2 regions of the Geodermatophilus sp. SYSU D00965 genome follow, and region 2 is predicted to be linked to the other one. Evidence: riboswitches for the same ligand, from Rfam matches in the RefSeq annotation. Region 2 holds a riboswitch; the other holds the start of a gene.
The links. A riboswitch is a leader RNA that binds a small molecule or an ion and turns the genes downstream of it on or off. The one in region 2 is predicted to bind thiamine pyrophosphate.

Region 1 (7,444 bases), on a different contig from region 2:
CCAGCTCTCCCGCTCGTGCGCCGCGCGCCAGAACTCCAGCTCGTAGCGGGTGGCGACGGTGAAGGCGCGCAGCATGGCCGGCTGCGTGCCGGGCGCCTCGCCGGCGGCCGCGTCGACCAGCGCGCGGGCGGTGCGCGCGGCCTCCTGGAACCCCGGGGCGTCGTAGGCGGCGACCCAGCGCAGGTACGGGTGTCCGGGGACGAGCGCCGCGGTCCGCGCCAGGCGCGCGCCGACGTCGGCGTACACCCAGTAGCAGGGCAGCGCGGCAGCGGCGGCGACCGCGTACGGAGCCGTCGCCGCCGCGGCCACCAGGTAGGAGACGTAGGCCAGGCAGGTCGGTGAGGGCACCGGGTCGCCGCCCGGCCGGTCGGCCGGGGGCAGCTCCGCGGCGAGCAGGTCGGCGTGCAGTTGGCGCTCGACGGTCGCGGTCGTGGCCGCCGAGGTCGCCCAGAAGGACGCGGCGGCCGAGTCCGGGGCGCGGGTGGCGAGCAGGGCCAGCGCCCGGGCGTAGTCCGCGAGGTAGAGCGCGTCCTGCTCCAGGTAGTGCCGGAACGTGGCCGGGGCCAGCGCGCCGGAACCCAGCTCGGCGAGGAAGGGGAGGTCGTCGATGGCCGCGCGCAGGCCGGCCGTCGCGGCCCAGGCGCGCTCGGTGAACGGGGCTTCGGCGTCCCCGTGAGCGTTCGCGGCGGCGCTCACGACGGCCAGATCCCGGCGAAGTGGTGCACCGGCCCGTGCCCCGACCCGATGCCCAGGCCGGCCCCGGCGACCAGCGCGGCGTGCAGGTAGTCGCGCGCCGGGTCGACCAGCCGCGCCCAGTCGTCGGTGCGCCCGCGGGCGGCGAGCGCGGCGAGGGCCGAGGACAGCGTGCAGCCGGTGCCGTGCGTCGCCGTCGTCCGCACCCGGGGGCGGCGGCTCACGGTGACGGCGCCCGCGGTGGCCAGCACGTCGACGCTCTCCTCCCCGCCGAGGTGGCCGCCCTTGAGCAGCACCGCCCGCGGGCCGAGGGCCAGCAGCGCGGTGGCCTGCCCGGGGAGGTCGTCGACGCTCGTCGCCGGCGCCGCGTCGAGCAGCGCCGCCGCCTCGGGCACGTTGGGCGTGACGAGGTCGGTGACCGGCAGCAGGTCGGTGCGGACGGCGTCCACCGCGGCGTCGTCGATGAGCCGGTCGCCGCTGGTCGCCACCATCACGGGATCACAGACCACCGGGCCCGCCCGGCGGTCGGCCAGCACCCGCGCCACGGTCCGGACCACCTCCGCGCTGCCCAGCATGCCGAGCTTGGTGGCGTGCACCTCGACGTCGTCGAGCAGGGTCTCGAGCTGCGCGGCGACGAACGCCGCCGGCACCGGGTGGACGCCGGTGACCCCGCGGGTGTTCTGCGCGGTGAGCGCGGTCAGCACCGCCGTCCCGTACGCACCCAGGGCGCTGAAGGTCTTCAGGTCGGCCTGGATGCCGGCGCCGCCGCTCGGGTCGCTGCCCGCGACGGTGAGCGCGACCGGAACGCCGCTCGTGCTGCCTGGTTCGCTCCCGCGGGGCGCTCCGCTCCTCGCTCGTTCCTCGCTGCCGGGCTTCCGCCCCTGTCCGCTCATCGGTGGACCCCCACCGAGCGGCCCGCGTCGATCCGCGCCCGCAGCTCCCGGGCGGCGGCCGCGGGGTCGGGCGCGGCGCAGATCGCCGAGACGACGCAGATCCCGTCCACCCCGGTCGCCGCCACCTCCGCCGCCCGGCTGGCGTCGATCCCGCCGATCGCGACGGCGACCAGCCCCGCCGAGCGGGCGGCAGCCGCGAGCTCCCGGGTGCCCGACGGCCCCAGGCCGGGAGCCGCGTCGGGCTTGGTCGGCGTCGCCCACACCGGGCCGATGCCGACCAGGTCCACGATGCCCGGAGGCAGGGCCAGCGCGGCGTGCAGGTCCGCGGCGCAGGTGACGCTCAGCCCCAGCGGCGCGCCGGGGCCCAGCAGCCGCCGGACCTCGGCCGGCGGGAGGTCGTCCTGGCCGACGTGCACGCCCGCGCGGGCCAGCAGGGCGACGTCGACCGCGTCGTTGACCACGACCGCGACGTCGGGCCGGTCGGCCAGCGCGGCCTGCACGGCCCGGGTGAGGGCGAGCAGCTGCCGCCGGGACGCCGTCTTGTCGCGCACCTGGACGGCGGTGACGCCGCCGGCCACCGCGGCGCGGACGACGTCGGCGACCGGCCGGGGCCGGGCAAGCCCGGTGTCGGTGACCAGGTAGAGGGTCGGGTCGAACCCGTTCACCGCTCCTCCCGCACGTCCGCCCGGCTCAGGGACTCCCCGTCGAGGGCGTCGAGGGCGTCGAGCCAGGCCGGGGCGAAGGTGCCGGGCCCGTCGGCGACGTCGGCGGCGACCTCGGCGGCCAGCGCCACGTGCGCGTGCGCGGCCACGACGCCGGTCAGCGGGTCGTCGCAGACGGCGAGGTAGGCGGCGACCAGGGCGCCCAGCGCGCAGCCGGCGCCGGTGGTGCGGGTGAGCAGGACCGAACCGCCGCCCACCCGCACGGTCCGCCGTCCGTCGGTGACCAGGTCCACCTCGCCGCTGACCGCGACCACTCCCCCGGTGCGCCGGGCCAGGTCGAGGGCGGCCTCGGCCGCGGCGTCGGTGCTGTGGGTGCTGTCCACCCCGCGGCCGCCGGTGCCGGCCCCGGCCAGCGCCAGGACCTCGGAGGCGTTGCCCCGGACGGCGGTGGGTATCAGCTCGACCAGCTCGGCGGCCAGCGCCGTCCGGTAGGCCAGCGGACCGACCGCGACCGGGTCGAGCACCCACGGCGTCCCGGCCGCGCCGGCGGAGCGGGCCGCCAGCCGCATGGCCTCGGCGGTGCGCTCGTGCACCGTGCCGACGTTGACCAGCACCGCCGAGGCGACCGCGGCGAAGTCCCCGGCCTCCTGCGGTGCGTCCACCATCGCCGGTGCCGCGCCGGCGGCCAGCAGGGCGTTGGCCGTCATCGTCTGGACGACGGTGTTGGTCAGGCAGTGCACCAGCGGTGCAGCGGTGCGCAGCTCCTCGCGGGCCGCGCGCAGGTCGATGGCTCCCACGCCGTGACATCCCTTCGCCAGTACGAACTGGAGCAGGTTCGACGGGTGTGCTCTCAGCCCCGGGCGGGGGCACCCCGTGCCACTTGCGGTCCCGAACCTAACAACGTCACGGGCGGAAGTCCTGCGGCGCCGACTGGCGGGTTGCCGTGGTCCGAGCGCGCCGGGAGGCACGGGAACTCGCCACTCGGCGCCGCGCGGCCTCCCGGACGCTCAGTCGTTCCCGGTGAGCGCGGTCGAGGGCAGCCAGTCGGCGTCGAGCAGCTCGGCGATCTCCTGCAGGGACGACGTGTCCGCGCCCGCGGTCGAGCCGCTGACCGCCAGCCGCTCCACCATCACCCGCGCCACCTGCTCCTCCACGGTGTCCTCGGCGAAGGCGACCCGCCACGGCGAGACCTGCCCGTCGCGGTGGGTGCGGCCGGTGACCTGGCGGGCCTGGATGCCGGAGAACCGCGGCTGGTGGAACAGCCCGACCCGCGGCGTGGCCGAGGCGTGCGTCCCGGCGGGCAGCAGCTCGCCGGCGTGCAGGCTGATCGACGCGGTCACCGTGAAGACGCACACCGGCGCGGCGCCGGTCTGGAACCGCAGCCGCTCGGCCTCGACGTCGAACCGGTCGCGGCCGTAGATGGCGGCCACGGCGACGCCCGAGTCCAGCAGCGCCTCCCGGATCGGGTCGGCCGCCGTCTCCACGAACTCCACCGAGACGGCGACCTGCCGCTCGGCCTCCACCTGGGCCTTGACCCAGTCGACGGTCGCCTGTGCGCGGATCAGCCCGGCCTTCTGCCGGAACCGCAGCAGCGCCGCCCGGCCCCGCGCGGTCTGCCGGCCGCGGCGGGCCAGCTGCATCTCGGCGCGGAACTCCTGCCACTCCGACTCGTAGGCGGCCCGCTCCGCCGGCGTCAGCGACACCGGCGTCCCCGTGACCGACACCGGGCCCCACGGCGCCGGGCGGTGCAGCGTCGCCGGCGGGTAGCCCTCGGCCAGCCAGTCCTGCAGCCGGGCGAGGTCGGCGCGGCGGCGGTCGGCGTCCTCGGTCCAGGTCCAGCCGTACCGGCCCCGTTCCACGTGGAACCCGTGCTCGGCGAGCTTCGCCGGCAGATCGGCCCACGCGCGCAGTGGCTCGCCGTGCCGCTGGGCGAACTGCGGCGCCAGGTAGGGCAGCTCCAGCGGCGTGTGCGCGGGGGTGGCGGTGGCCGCGATGACGAACGGCGCGTCCTTCACCCGGCCGGCACCGGAGACCGCCTTCCAGTGCTTCCACCGCTGCGTCGTCGTGTGCCGCACCATGTGCGCCTCGTCGGCGATGACGACGTCGAACCGGAGCTTGGCGACCTTCGCCAGCCGGTCCCACGTGGTCACGCACCAGCGCAGGCCGCCGTCGCCGAAGCCGGCGATCGACCGCGTCCAGTGCGGGATGGTGATCGCCGCCGGGCGGTCCGCGACCACCAGCACCGTGCGGCCGCCGCGCTGCGCCACGACCTCGCGGGCGGCCAGGACGGCGGTGCCGGTCTTGCCCACGCCGGGGTCGTCACCGAGCAGGAAGACCCGGTGCCCGGCCTTCGCCGACGCGGCGATCGCGGCCGCACCGGTGAGCTGCTCGTCGCGCGGCTGCATGGGGCGGCCGGTGGGGACCGGGCGCGGCGTGGCGTTGAGCTCGTCCTCGAGGAAGCGCTCGAACGTGTACGGCGGCGGGTCGTAGGGCGCCAGCTCCGGCGGCAGTTCGCGGCCGACGTACACGTGGGCCTGCAGGTCCGGGCGCCACTGGGCCCCGGGCGCCGGCGCGCGGAACGGGACGGCGAGCACCCACACCCGCTCCCCCGGGCCGGCGACCGGGCGCTCCGGCGCCGGCTTCGCGGTGCGGCGGGCCGGTGCCGCGCGGCGGGCGGCGGTGCTGGTGGTCGTGCTGCGGGTGGTGGTCGAGCGGCTCTGGCTGGTCGACCGGGCTGTGCGGCGACGCCGTCCGGGCATGGGTGTGCTCCCCCTCCGTCGGCGCGGACGCCGACCGGTGTCTTCGTCGGCCGTCGACGGTAGGTGGGGCGGACGACGGGATCTGGTGGAATCGCCGGGTGACGGAGAACTCCGAGGAACGGCTGCACGCCCGGACGCTGGGCGAGCGCGGCCCGCGGGTGGTCTTCGTGCACGGCCTGTTCGGTCAGGGCAAGAACTGGACGACGGCCGCGAAGGGCCTCTCCGGCGACCACCGGGTGACCCTCCTGGACCTGCCCAACCACGGGCACTCGCCGTGGACCGAACGGGTCGACTACCTCGACATGGCGGGGATGGTCGCCGACGAGCTGCGGTCGTTCGCCGAACCGGTCACCCTCGTCGGGCACTCGATGGGCGGCAAGGTGGCGATGCAGGTCGCGGTGCGGCACCCGGAGCTGCTGCGCGCGCTGGTCGTCGTCGACATCTCCCCCACCGAGTACCCGGTGTCCGGCGGACGCACCGACGACCCCGACGAGGAGGCCTCCCCCTTCGCCGCGTACATCGCCGCCATGCGCGCGCTGGACCTCGGCGCGCTGAGGACCCGCGAGGACGCCGACGCCGCGCTGCGCACCGTCGTCCCCAGCCGGATGGTCCGCTCCTTCCTGCTGCAGAGCCTGGTCCGCGAGGGCCTCGGTGCGGACGGCGGATGGCGCTGGCGGCTGAACCTGGAGCTGCTGGAGCGCGACCTCGGGGAGCTGCGCGGGTTCCCCGAGCCGCCCCCGGGCGCCCGCTACGACGGTCCGGTGCTGTGGATCGCGGGCGCGAACTCGCACTACGTGCTCCCCGAGGACCGCGCGCGGATGGAGGAGCTGTTCCCCGCCACCCGGCTGGTGCGGGTCAAGAACGCCGGACACTGGGTCCACTCGGAGCAGCCGCAGGTGTTCCTGGAGACGCTGAAGCGGTTCCTGGAGCGCGTCGAGGGCTGAGCCGGCCGCGGTGCAGCCCAGCGCCCGGCGCGGGTGCGGCGCGCGCCCCGGGGCAGGCGCCGGACCGGCACCGGTCGCGCCGGGGGTGCCCGGCGGGCCAGGATCGGCACATGACCGACCCCCGCGCCGGACAGCCGGCCCGGCCGAGCGACCTCATCGACGTGGCCTCGCTGGTCACCGCCTACTACACGCGGGAACCCGACCCGGCGGACCCGGCGCAGCAGGTGGCGTTCGGCACCTCCGGCCACCGGGGGTCCGCCTTCGACGCCGCGTTCAACGAGGCGCACATCCTCGCCACCACGCAGGCGATCTGCGAGTACCGGGCGGCCCAGGGATACGACGGTCCGCTGTTCCTCGGCCGGGACACCCACGCGCTGTCCGAGCCGGCCTGGGCCAGCGCGCTGGAGGTGCTCGTCGCCAACGACGTGACGGTCCTGGTCGACGCCGCCGACCGGTACACGCCCACGCCGGCGCTGAGCCACGCCATCCTCACCGCCAACGCCGGCCGCACGTCGGGGCCGGCCGACGGCATCGTGGTCACGCCGTCGCACAACCCGCCCCGCGACGGCGGCTTCAAGTACAACCCGCCGTCCGGCGGCCCCGCGGACACCGACGCGACGAAGACCATCGCCGACCGCGCCAACGCGCTGCTCCGCGCCGGGCTGGACGGCGTCCAGCGGATCCCCTTCACCCGGGCGCGGGCGGCGGCGCAGAGCCACGACTTCCTCGGCGCCTACGTCGACGACCTGCCGAACGTGCTCGACCTCGACGCCGTCCGGGACGCCGGGGTGCAGATCGGCGCCGACCCGCTGGGCGGGGCGAGCGTCGACTACTGGGGTGCGATCGCCGAGCGGCACCGCCTCGACCTCACCGTGGTCAACCCGCTGGTCGACCCCACCTGGCGGTTCATGACCCTGGACTGGGACGGCAAGATCCGCATGGACTGCTCCTCGCCGAGCGCGATGGCCTCGCTCATCGGCAAGCGCGCCGACTACGCGATCGCCACGGGCAACGACGCCGACGCCGACCGGCACGGCATCGTCACCCCCGACGGCGGGCTGATGAACCCCAACCACTTCCTCGCCGTGGCGATCTCCTACCTGTTCTCCCACCGGCCCGAGTGGGGCCAGGACACCGCCGTCGGCAAGACGCTGGTCTCGTCGTCCCTCATCGACCGGGTGGTGGCCGGGCTGGGCCGGCGGCTGGTGGAGGTGCCGGTCGGGTTCAAGTGGTTCGTCCCGGGCCTGCTCGACGGGTCGGTCGGGTTCGGCGGCGAGGAGTCGGCCGGCGCGTCGTTCCTGCGCCGGGACGGCCGCGTCTGGACGACGGACAAGGACGGCATCCTGCTCGCGCTGCTGGCCAGCGAGATCCAGGCGGTGACCGGCCGCTCGCCGTCCCAGCTGCACGCCGAGCTGACCGCGGAGTACGGGGAGTCCGCCTACGCCCGCGTCGACGCCCCGGCGTCCCGGGAGGAGAAGGCCCAGCTGGCCAAG
Region 2 (7,444 bases):
ACGGGGTTCGCCCCGGCGTCGACGCCCCGCGCCCGCCGGGCCAGCCGGATCGTCTCCCACTCGGCGGCCAGCAGCGGCACCAGGCGCAGCGCGGCCAGGGCGCCGTAGGCGAAGCGCGGCGGCACGCGCCAGTGCAGGGTGAGCGCGTCGGCCAGCCGGACCGGGTCGGTGGAGGCGACCAGCAGGACCCCGGGCAGCGCCAGGGCGACGACCCGCAGGCCCCAGGTGGCGCCGCTGAGCCAGGCATCCGCGCCGTCCAGCGCGCCGAAGGCCACGTTGACCCAGGCGACGCCGGCCGCGCTCAGCAGCAGCGGCCAGGTCCGGCGCGCGACCTCCCGCGGGGCGGTCAGCCCCGCGGCCGGCAGCAACGCCAGCTCGGCGGCGAGCACCACCGCCGGGGTGACCGGGTCGCCGCTGACCAGCAGCACGACGGTGAGGACGGCGATGGCGGCCAGCTGGGCGACCGGGTTCACCGCCGACAGCGGGACCGGGCGCACCGGCCCCAGGGCGAGCGGCGGGGTCACGGCACCGCCACCCGGGCGCCCAGGCTCAGCACGTCGTCGGCCAGCGCGGCGACCACGTGGACGTCGTGGGTGACCAGGCACAGGGCGCGGTCGCCGTCCTGCTGCTCGGCCAGCAGCGCGACCAGCTCCGACCAGGTGTCCCGGTCCTGGCCGAAGGTGGGCTCGTCGAGCACCAGGACCGGCGGCCGGGTGGCCAGCGCGGTGGCGACCGACAGCCGCCGCTGCTGCCCGCCGGAGAGGGTGAACGGGTTGGCCTCGGCCAGCGGCGCCAGGCCGAGCCGCTCGAGCAGCTCGTCGGCACGCCGGTGGGCCGCGCCCTCGCCCGCGCCGGCGCGCAGCGGACCCAGGGACAGCTCGTCGCGCACCCGTCCGGTGAGGAACTGGTGCTCGGGGTGCTGGAAGACGGTGCCGACCCGCTCCACCAGCTCGGCGGCCCGCCAGCGGGACGGCGGCCGGTCCGGGCGGCGCAGCCCCGCCGTGAGCGCCGGCCCGGCGGTGACCCGGCCGGTGGTCGGCGCCCGCAGGCCGGCCAGCAGCAGCGCCAGCGTGGACTTGCCGGTGCCGTTGGGGCCGGTGACCGCCAGGGTCCGCCCGGCCCGCAGGACGGCGTCGGTCGGCGGCAGGGCCGGGGCGGTCGAGCCGCGGTGGGTGAACCCGGCCGCGTCGGCGGCCAGCAGCACCGCCCCCGCGGGGGAGCTGCGCCGCACGGGCAGGCGCAGCGGAGCCGGTGCCCACCCGGGGCCGTGCTCGGCCACACCACCCCCCGGCAGCAGCTCCACCACGCGGTCGACCAGGGGCAGCCAGGCCGCGGCGTCGTGGTCGACGACGACGAGCGTGGCGCCGCGGTCGGCGACCGCCCGGGCCACCGCGCCGCGGACCAGCTCGGCGCCGGCCGGGTCCAGCTGCGCGGTGGGCTCGTCGAGCAGCAGCAGGCCGGGGCGCGGGGCGAGCGCGCCGGCCAGCACCAGCCGCTGCTTCTGCCCGCCGGACAGCGCGCCGGTGGACCGGTCCCGGCCCAGGTCGAAGCCGACCGCGGCGAGGGCGGCGTCCACGGCCGGCCCGATCGCCGCGGGCGGGGTGCCGACGTTCTCCAGCCCGAAGGCGACGTCGTCCCCGGCGCGGGTCATCACCAGCTGCGAGTCGGGGTCCTGGAAGACCATGCCGACGCGCTGCCGCCGGCGGTCGGGCGGCTCGCCGTCGACGGTCAGCACGCCGACGACGTCCCCGCTCTCCGGGTCCAGCAGGCCGCCCAGCGCCCGCAGCAGCGTGGACTTGCCCGAGCCGGAGGCCCCGGTGAGCAGCAGCCGCTCACCGGGGGCCACCGTCAGGTCGACGTCCCGGACCGCCCAGGCCCGCCGGGTGGCGTGCCGGAAGCCCCACCCGGCCACCCGGACGGCGGCCGGGGACCCCCCGGTCAGCGTCAGACCCGGGTGCGGCCGGAGGCGAACGCCGACAGCGCACCGCTGCCGGCCAGCGCGCGGGTCAGCGCCATGCTGCCCGCGCCCGCGACGACGACGGTGCCGGCCACGACGAGCGCCACGTACGTCGTCTTCCAGCCCGCGGTCCAGTCCGGGTAGTAGTAGAGGAGGTCCAGGACGGCGGCCATCGCGCCGGCCAGCGCCGCGGACAGCAGTGCCTGCGGCCACCCGAAGCGGCGGTACCGGAAGGCGGCGAAGCCGGCCTCCCCGGCCAGCCCCTGCAGCAGGCCGTAGACGATCGTCGTCGTCCCCCAGGCCGAGCCGAGCAGCGCCGAGACGATCGCGGCGACCAGCTCGGCGAACAGGCCCGCTCCGGGCTTGCGCACCACCAGCGGGGCGAGCACCGCGGGGACCAGCCAGACGCCGTACATGAACGCCTGCCCGGGCGGGAAGGCGGCGAAGGCCGTTCCGGTACCCGCCCACAGCAGGCCCCAGGCCCAGAAGACGACGCCGAAGGCGACGCCCAGGACGGCGGTGACGACGATGTCGACGGTGCGCCAGCGCGAGCGCCCCCCGGTGGGCGCAGCCGACGACGGACGGACGGCCTGGTCGGCCATGACTTTCCTCCAGACTCCCTGCGCCGGCATGACCCGGATCAGGTTCGAGGGTCTGCGGGAACCCGCACTCTCAGCGCCGAAGCGCTCCCCTGCTGTGTGTTCGGTTGTGCGACCAGCCTAGACCGTTCCGCCGCTGCCGCCGTCCGCCGGTGCCCGCTGCCGCTGCCCGGACACGATCATGGCGCCGTGACCACCGGAGGGGGCTCCGGAGTGGTCACCGCGCCATGATCGCGGGGGAGGTCCTTCAGCCGAGGACGAAGCCCAGCAGCAGGTGGGCGTTGAGGCCGATGATCAGCGCGGCGACGACCGCCCCGGCGATGGTGGTGACCGGCCGGTTGACCCAGTTGCCCATGACCGAGCGGCGGGCGGTCAGCCACAGCAGCGGCACCAGCGCGAAGGGGATGCCGAAGGAGAGCACCACCTGCGACCAGACCAGCGCGGTGGTCGGGTCGCCGCCGAGCAGCAGCACCGCCAGGGCCGGCGCCAGGGTGACCAGCCGGCGGGCGAGCACCGGGATGTGCCGGCGCAGGAAGCCGGCCATGACCACCTGCCCGGCGTGGGTGCCGACCGAGGAGGAGGCGAACCCGGAGGCGAGCAGCGCGACGGCGAAGGCCAGCGCGGCGCCGGTGCCCAGCTGGTCGCCCAGCCCGGCGTGCACGCTCTCCAGCGACTCGATGCCGTCGTCGGCGGTGAACAGCTGCGCGGCGATCACCAGCATCGCGGCGTTGACCAGCCCGGCCAGGCCCATCGCGACCAGGACGTCGACCCGCTGGGCCCGCAGCAGCCGGCGCCGGCCGGCCTCGCTGCGCCCGGCGGTGACCACGTCGCCGTACCGGCCCGGGGTCAGCGCGGAGTGCACGTAGATGACGTGCGGCATGACGGTCGCGCCCAGGATCCCGGTGGCCAGCAGCAGGCTCTCCGAGCCGGCGAACGAGGGCACGAGGCCGCCGGCGACCCCGCCGACGTCGACGCCGGAGCTGACCAGCGTGTAGCCGAAGCCCAGGCCGATCACCAGCAGCAGCCCGGCGATCACCCGCTCGAACGGCCGGTGCCCTCGGGACTGCGCGGCCAGCAGCACGAACGCGACCACGGCGGTGATCACCCCACCGATCGGCAGCGGCACGCCGAACAGCAGGTTCAGCGCCACCGCGCCGCCGACGATCTCGGCCAGGTCGGTGGCGATCGCGACCGCCTCGGCCTGCAGCCACAGCCCGCGGGTGACCGGCCGGGGCAGCTGCTCTCGGCAGAGGGTGGCCAGGTCCCGGCCGGTGGCCAGCCCGAGCTTGGCGGTCAGCGACTGGATGAGCATCGCCATGAGGTTGGCCGCCACGATGACCCACAGCAGCGTGTAGCCGAACGAGGCGCCGCCGGCGAAGTTGGTCGCGAAGTTGCCCGGGTCGACGTAGGCCACCGCCGCGACGAACGCCGGACCCAGCAGCGGCCACAGCCGCCGCCGTCCGGACCCGGAGGGTGCCGGTCTCGGCGCGCCGACCAGCGTGGTCGGCAGGACGGCGGCCTCGGTCTTCGACAGGTACACGGCGGCCTCGCAGGAGCGGCGCAGGTGGATGGGCGCTCCTTCCTGTGCCCGCCGCGGGTGACACGTGCGGGCCAGCCCGTGGCCCCCGGGGGCCGACCTGGCGGGCCCTACCGGCTCGCCGTCCGGACCAGCGCGTCGATCCGGCGGGCGTGCGCGCCGCGCCAGTAGACCCGGTCGCAGGCCGGGCAGCGGGAGAACTCCTCGTAGGTCCGCCTGGTACCGGCGGGCAGCCGGTCGGCGACGTCGGCCTTGGCCACCGGCAGCAGCCGGGCGCCGCAGGCGGTGCAGCGGGTCAGCGGCGCCAGCGGGGGAGCGAACCGGTCGAGGACGTCGGCGAGCTGGTCGTCGGGCCGGGCGCCGCGGACCAGCGCCCCCGACGGCAGGGCCCGGCGCATGAGCAGGCCGCGGTCCTGGGTGAGCAGGGCGCGCTCCTCGGCGGTCGCGCGGACCACGAGGTCGGCGTCGTCGGCGTCGTTGGACCACGCCGCGTCCAGGCCGAGCAGCCGCAGCCGGCGGGCCAGCGCCCCCAGCCCGACGTCGAGCAGGAAGCCGCCGGCCGGCACCGGCTGCGGCCGCGGGACCTCGGCGACCTCCACGGTGCTGCCCGGCCGCGTCCGGTCGGCGACGCCGGCGGGGGCGCCGTCGACCCGGAGGCCGCCGACCTCGGTCAGCGGCACCCCGGCCGCCTGGACGACGTGGCCGAGCGTGGCGTCGGGGTCGAACCGCATCCGCCGGACGCCGCGGTGCCGGTCCCGTCCCGGCAGGAGGAAGCGCAGCGGCGGCGGGACGAGGACGTCCACCGAGCCGGTCACCGCTGGCCTCCTGAGGGGCTATGAGACGTCCATGGCCTGATTCCGCGCCGCGGTCCGCTCCTCGCTCGCTGGCGCTCGCTGCGATGCTCCCGCGGCTGTCATCAGGCGACGACCCGGAAGGTCTCCATCGACGGGTCCGCGGCGTCGGGGATCAGCATCCCGGCCTGCACCCCGCTGGTCAGGTAGTCGACGGCGTCCTGGCTGATCCGCTCGCCGGGCGCCAGCACCGGGACGCCGGGCGGGTAGGGGCTGACCAGCTCGGCGGCCACCCGGCCCACCGCCTCGGCGGCCGGCACCTGCTCGACACGGGCGAAGAACGCATCGCGCGGCGTCATCGCCTGCTCCAGCTCGAGGCCCTGCGGCGAGGGGAGGTCCACCCGCGGCGGGCGCTCCATCGACGCGGCACCCTCCACGAGGGCACGCAGCGCGTCCAGCAGCGCCTTCTCCGTCTCGTCGTCGTCGGCGTGGGTGATGCGGGCGTTGACGCGGAGGGTGTCAGCCGCGCCGAGGTCCACGTGGCAGGCGGCGCGCAGCCAGTCCCCGGCCTGGAAGCCGGTGATGCCCAGGCCCCGGACGTCGACGGTGATCGCCAGCGGGTCGAGGTCGAAGGCGCCGCCGGTGCCGATGACCTCACGGCCCATGACCGCCAGGCCCGGCAGCGCGTCGATCTCCGCCCGGAGGCGCGCGGCGCGCTCGATCGCCCTGCCCAGCAGTTCCTCGCCCTGCTCGACCATGTGCCGTCGCCACCCGTCGAGGGTCAGGTACACCAGCGACGAGGAGCTCGTGGTGCCCAGCAGGTCCTCCCGCTGCTTGAGCACCTGCGGGTCCACGCGGGAGCCCTTGAGGTGGAACACCGAGCTCTGCTCGATCGCCCCGCCCATCTTGTGCACGCTGGTGACGACGACGTCCGCGCCGGCGTCCATCCCCCAGGCCGGCAGGTCGGGGTGGAAGGGCAGGTGGGCCCCCCAGGCCTCGTCGACGATCAGCGGGAGGTCGCGCTCGTGGCACACCTCGGCGACGCCGGCGATGTCGGCGCAGGTGCCCCAGTCGGTCGGGGTGATCAGCAGCATCCCCTTGACCTGCGGGTGCCGGTCGAGCGCGCGGCGGACGTCCTCGGGCTCCGGCGGATGGGCCAGGTGCCGCTCGGCGTCGAAGTGCGGGTGCACCCACACCGGGCGGATGCCGCTGATGATCAGCCCGGCCACCACCGACTTGTGCGCGTTGCGGCTGACCAGCAGTTCCTCGTCCGGGCCGGCGACCGAGATCATCGCGCTCTTCACCGACAGCGAGCTGCCGCAGGTGGAGAAGAAGGCCCTGTCGGCGTCCACGGCGTCGGCCATGAGGTCCTCGGCCTGGGTGGTGACCGCCTGCGACTCGCGCCGGTCGTCGAGGCCGTTGAGCGAGAGGACGTCGGAGGCGAACACGCCCTCCCCGACGACCTCGACCACCCGCGGGTCGGCACCGCGGCCCTGCTTGTGGCCGGGCGGGCCGAAGACGACGTCCCCCCGGCGGCGGAACTCCTGCAGGGCCTCGAGGACGGGGGCGCGCGAGTGGTCCATGCCCGGCACCTACCCGATCGGGCGCGACCGATACTTGAAGTCTCAAGCAGATGGGCGCACACTGGCGTCCTGCCGACCGTCAGGAGTCCGACCATGCCCGTCCAGCGCCTCAACCACGCCGTCCTCTACGTGCGCGACGTCGCCCGCAGCCACGCCTTCTACCGCGACGTGCTCGGATTCCGCGCGAAGATGGAGATCCCCGGTGCCGCGGTGTTCCTGCAGGCCGAGGGGTCGAGCAACGACCACGACCTCGGCCTGTTCCAGATCGGCGCGGGCGCCGGCGCCTCGGAGGCCGGCCGGCGCACGGTCGGCCTCTACCACCTGGCCTGGGAGGTCGACACCCTCGCCGAGCTCGCCCGCATCCGCGACGCGCTGCTGCAGGTCGGCGCGCTGGTCGGGATGAGCGACCACGTGACCACCAAGGCCCTCTACGCGCACGACCCGGACGGCCTGGAGTTCGAGGTGTCCTGGCTGCTGCCGGCCGAGTTCATCACCCCGGAGCTCACGGCGGGCGCGGCCATGACGTCGCCGCTGGACCTCGACCAGGAGATCGCCCGCTACGGCGCGCACACCCGTGGCGGCGTCGGGGTCTCCGTCCCCGCCTGAGGGAGGACCCCCTGCCCCCCACCACTCGCGAGCTCGCGGTGGGGCCCTGCAGGGGGCCATGGGGCACGATGCCCTCCCGTGATCCCCGATGAGCTGGCCGCCGGTGCGCTGCGCCTGCGGCCCTGGCGGACCGACGACGTCCCCGACGTCTTCGCCGCCCTGCAGGACCCCGCCAGCCGGATGTGGAGCGGGGCGGGCGTGGTCTCGCGGGAGGACGCCGCGCTGATCGTGCGGGTCCGGATGGACCCGGCGCTCGAGGACCGCGCCGCCTGGGCCGTCGTCGACGCCGCGGGCACGCTGCTGGCCTCGGTGTCCCTGCACTCCATCGACCGCGCGCAGGCCGACGCCGAGATCGGGTACTGGACGGTGCC

Region 1: it holds a riboswitch for thiamine pyrophosphate, as region 2 does, so the genes downstream of both, thiM (hydroxyethylthiazole kinase) here and ACI789_RS19665 (ECF transporter S component) in region 2, are expected to answer to the same signal.

What each region holds. Positions count from the first base shown of each region.
Region 1 is NZ_JBJGYQ010000008.1:128,586-136,029, forward strand. Features, by position in the region: gene ACI789_RS09740 (TenA family protein) at 1-696, opposite strand, end outside; gene thiD (bifunctional hydroxymethylpyrimidine kinase/phosphomethylpyrimidine kinase) at 693-1,586, opposite strand; gene thiE (thiamine phosphate synthase) at 1,583-2,251, opposite strand; gene thiM (hydroxyethylthiazole kinase) at 2,248-3,045, opposite strand; TPP riboswitch at 3,038-3,132, opposite strand; gene ACI789_RS09760 (helicase) at 3,256-5,007, opposite strand; gene ACI789_RS09765 (alpha/beta fold hydrolase) at 5,106-5,951, shown strand; gene pgm (phosphoglucomutase (alpha-D-glucose-1,6-bisphosphate-dependent)) at 6,062-7,444, shown strand, end outside.
Region 2 is NZ_JBJGYQ010000023.1:22,219-29,662, forward strand. Features, by position in the region: gene ACI789_RS19655 (energy-coupling factor transporter transmembrane component T family protein) at 1-524, opposite strand, end outside; gene ACI789_RS19660 (ABC transporter ATP-binding protein) at 521-1,912, opposite strand; gene ACI789_RS19665 (ECF transporter S component) at 1,945-2,559, opposite strand; TPP riboswitch at 2,557-2,660, opposite strand; gene ACI789_RS19670 (Nramp family divalent metal transporter) at 2,804-4,096, opposite strand; gene ACI789_RS19675 (Mut7-C RNAse domain-containing protein) at 4,204-4,908, opposite strand; gene ACI789_RS19680 (aminotransferase class I/II-fold pyridoxal phosphate-dependent enzyme) at 5,010-6,467, opposite strand; gene ACI789_RS19685 (VOC family protein) at 6,561-7,073, shown strand; gene ACI789_RS19690 (GNAT family N-acetyltransferase) at 7,152-7,444, shown strand, end outside.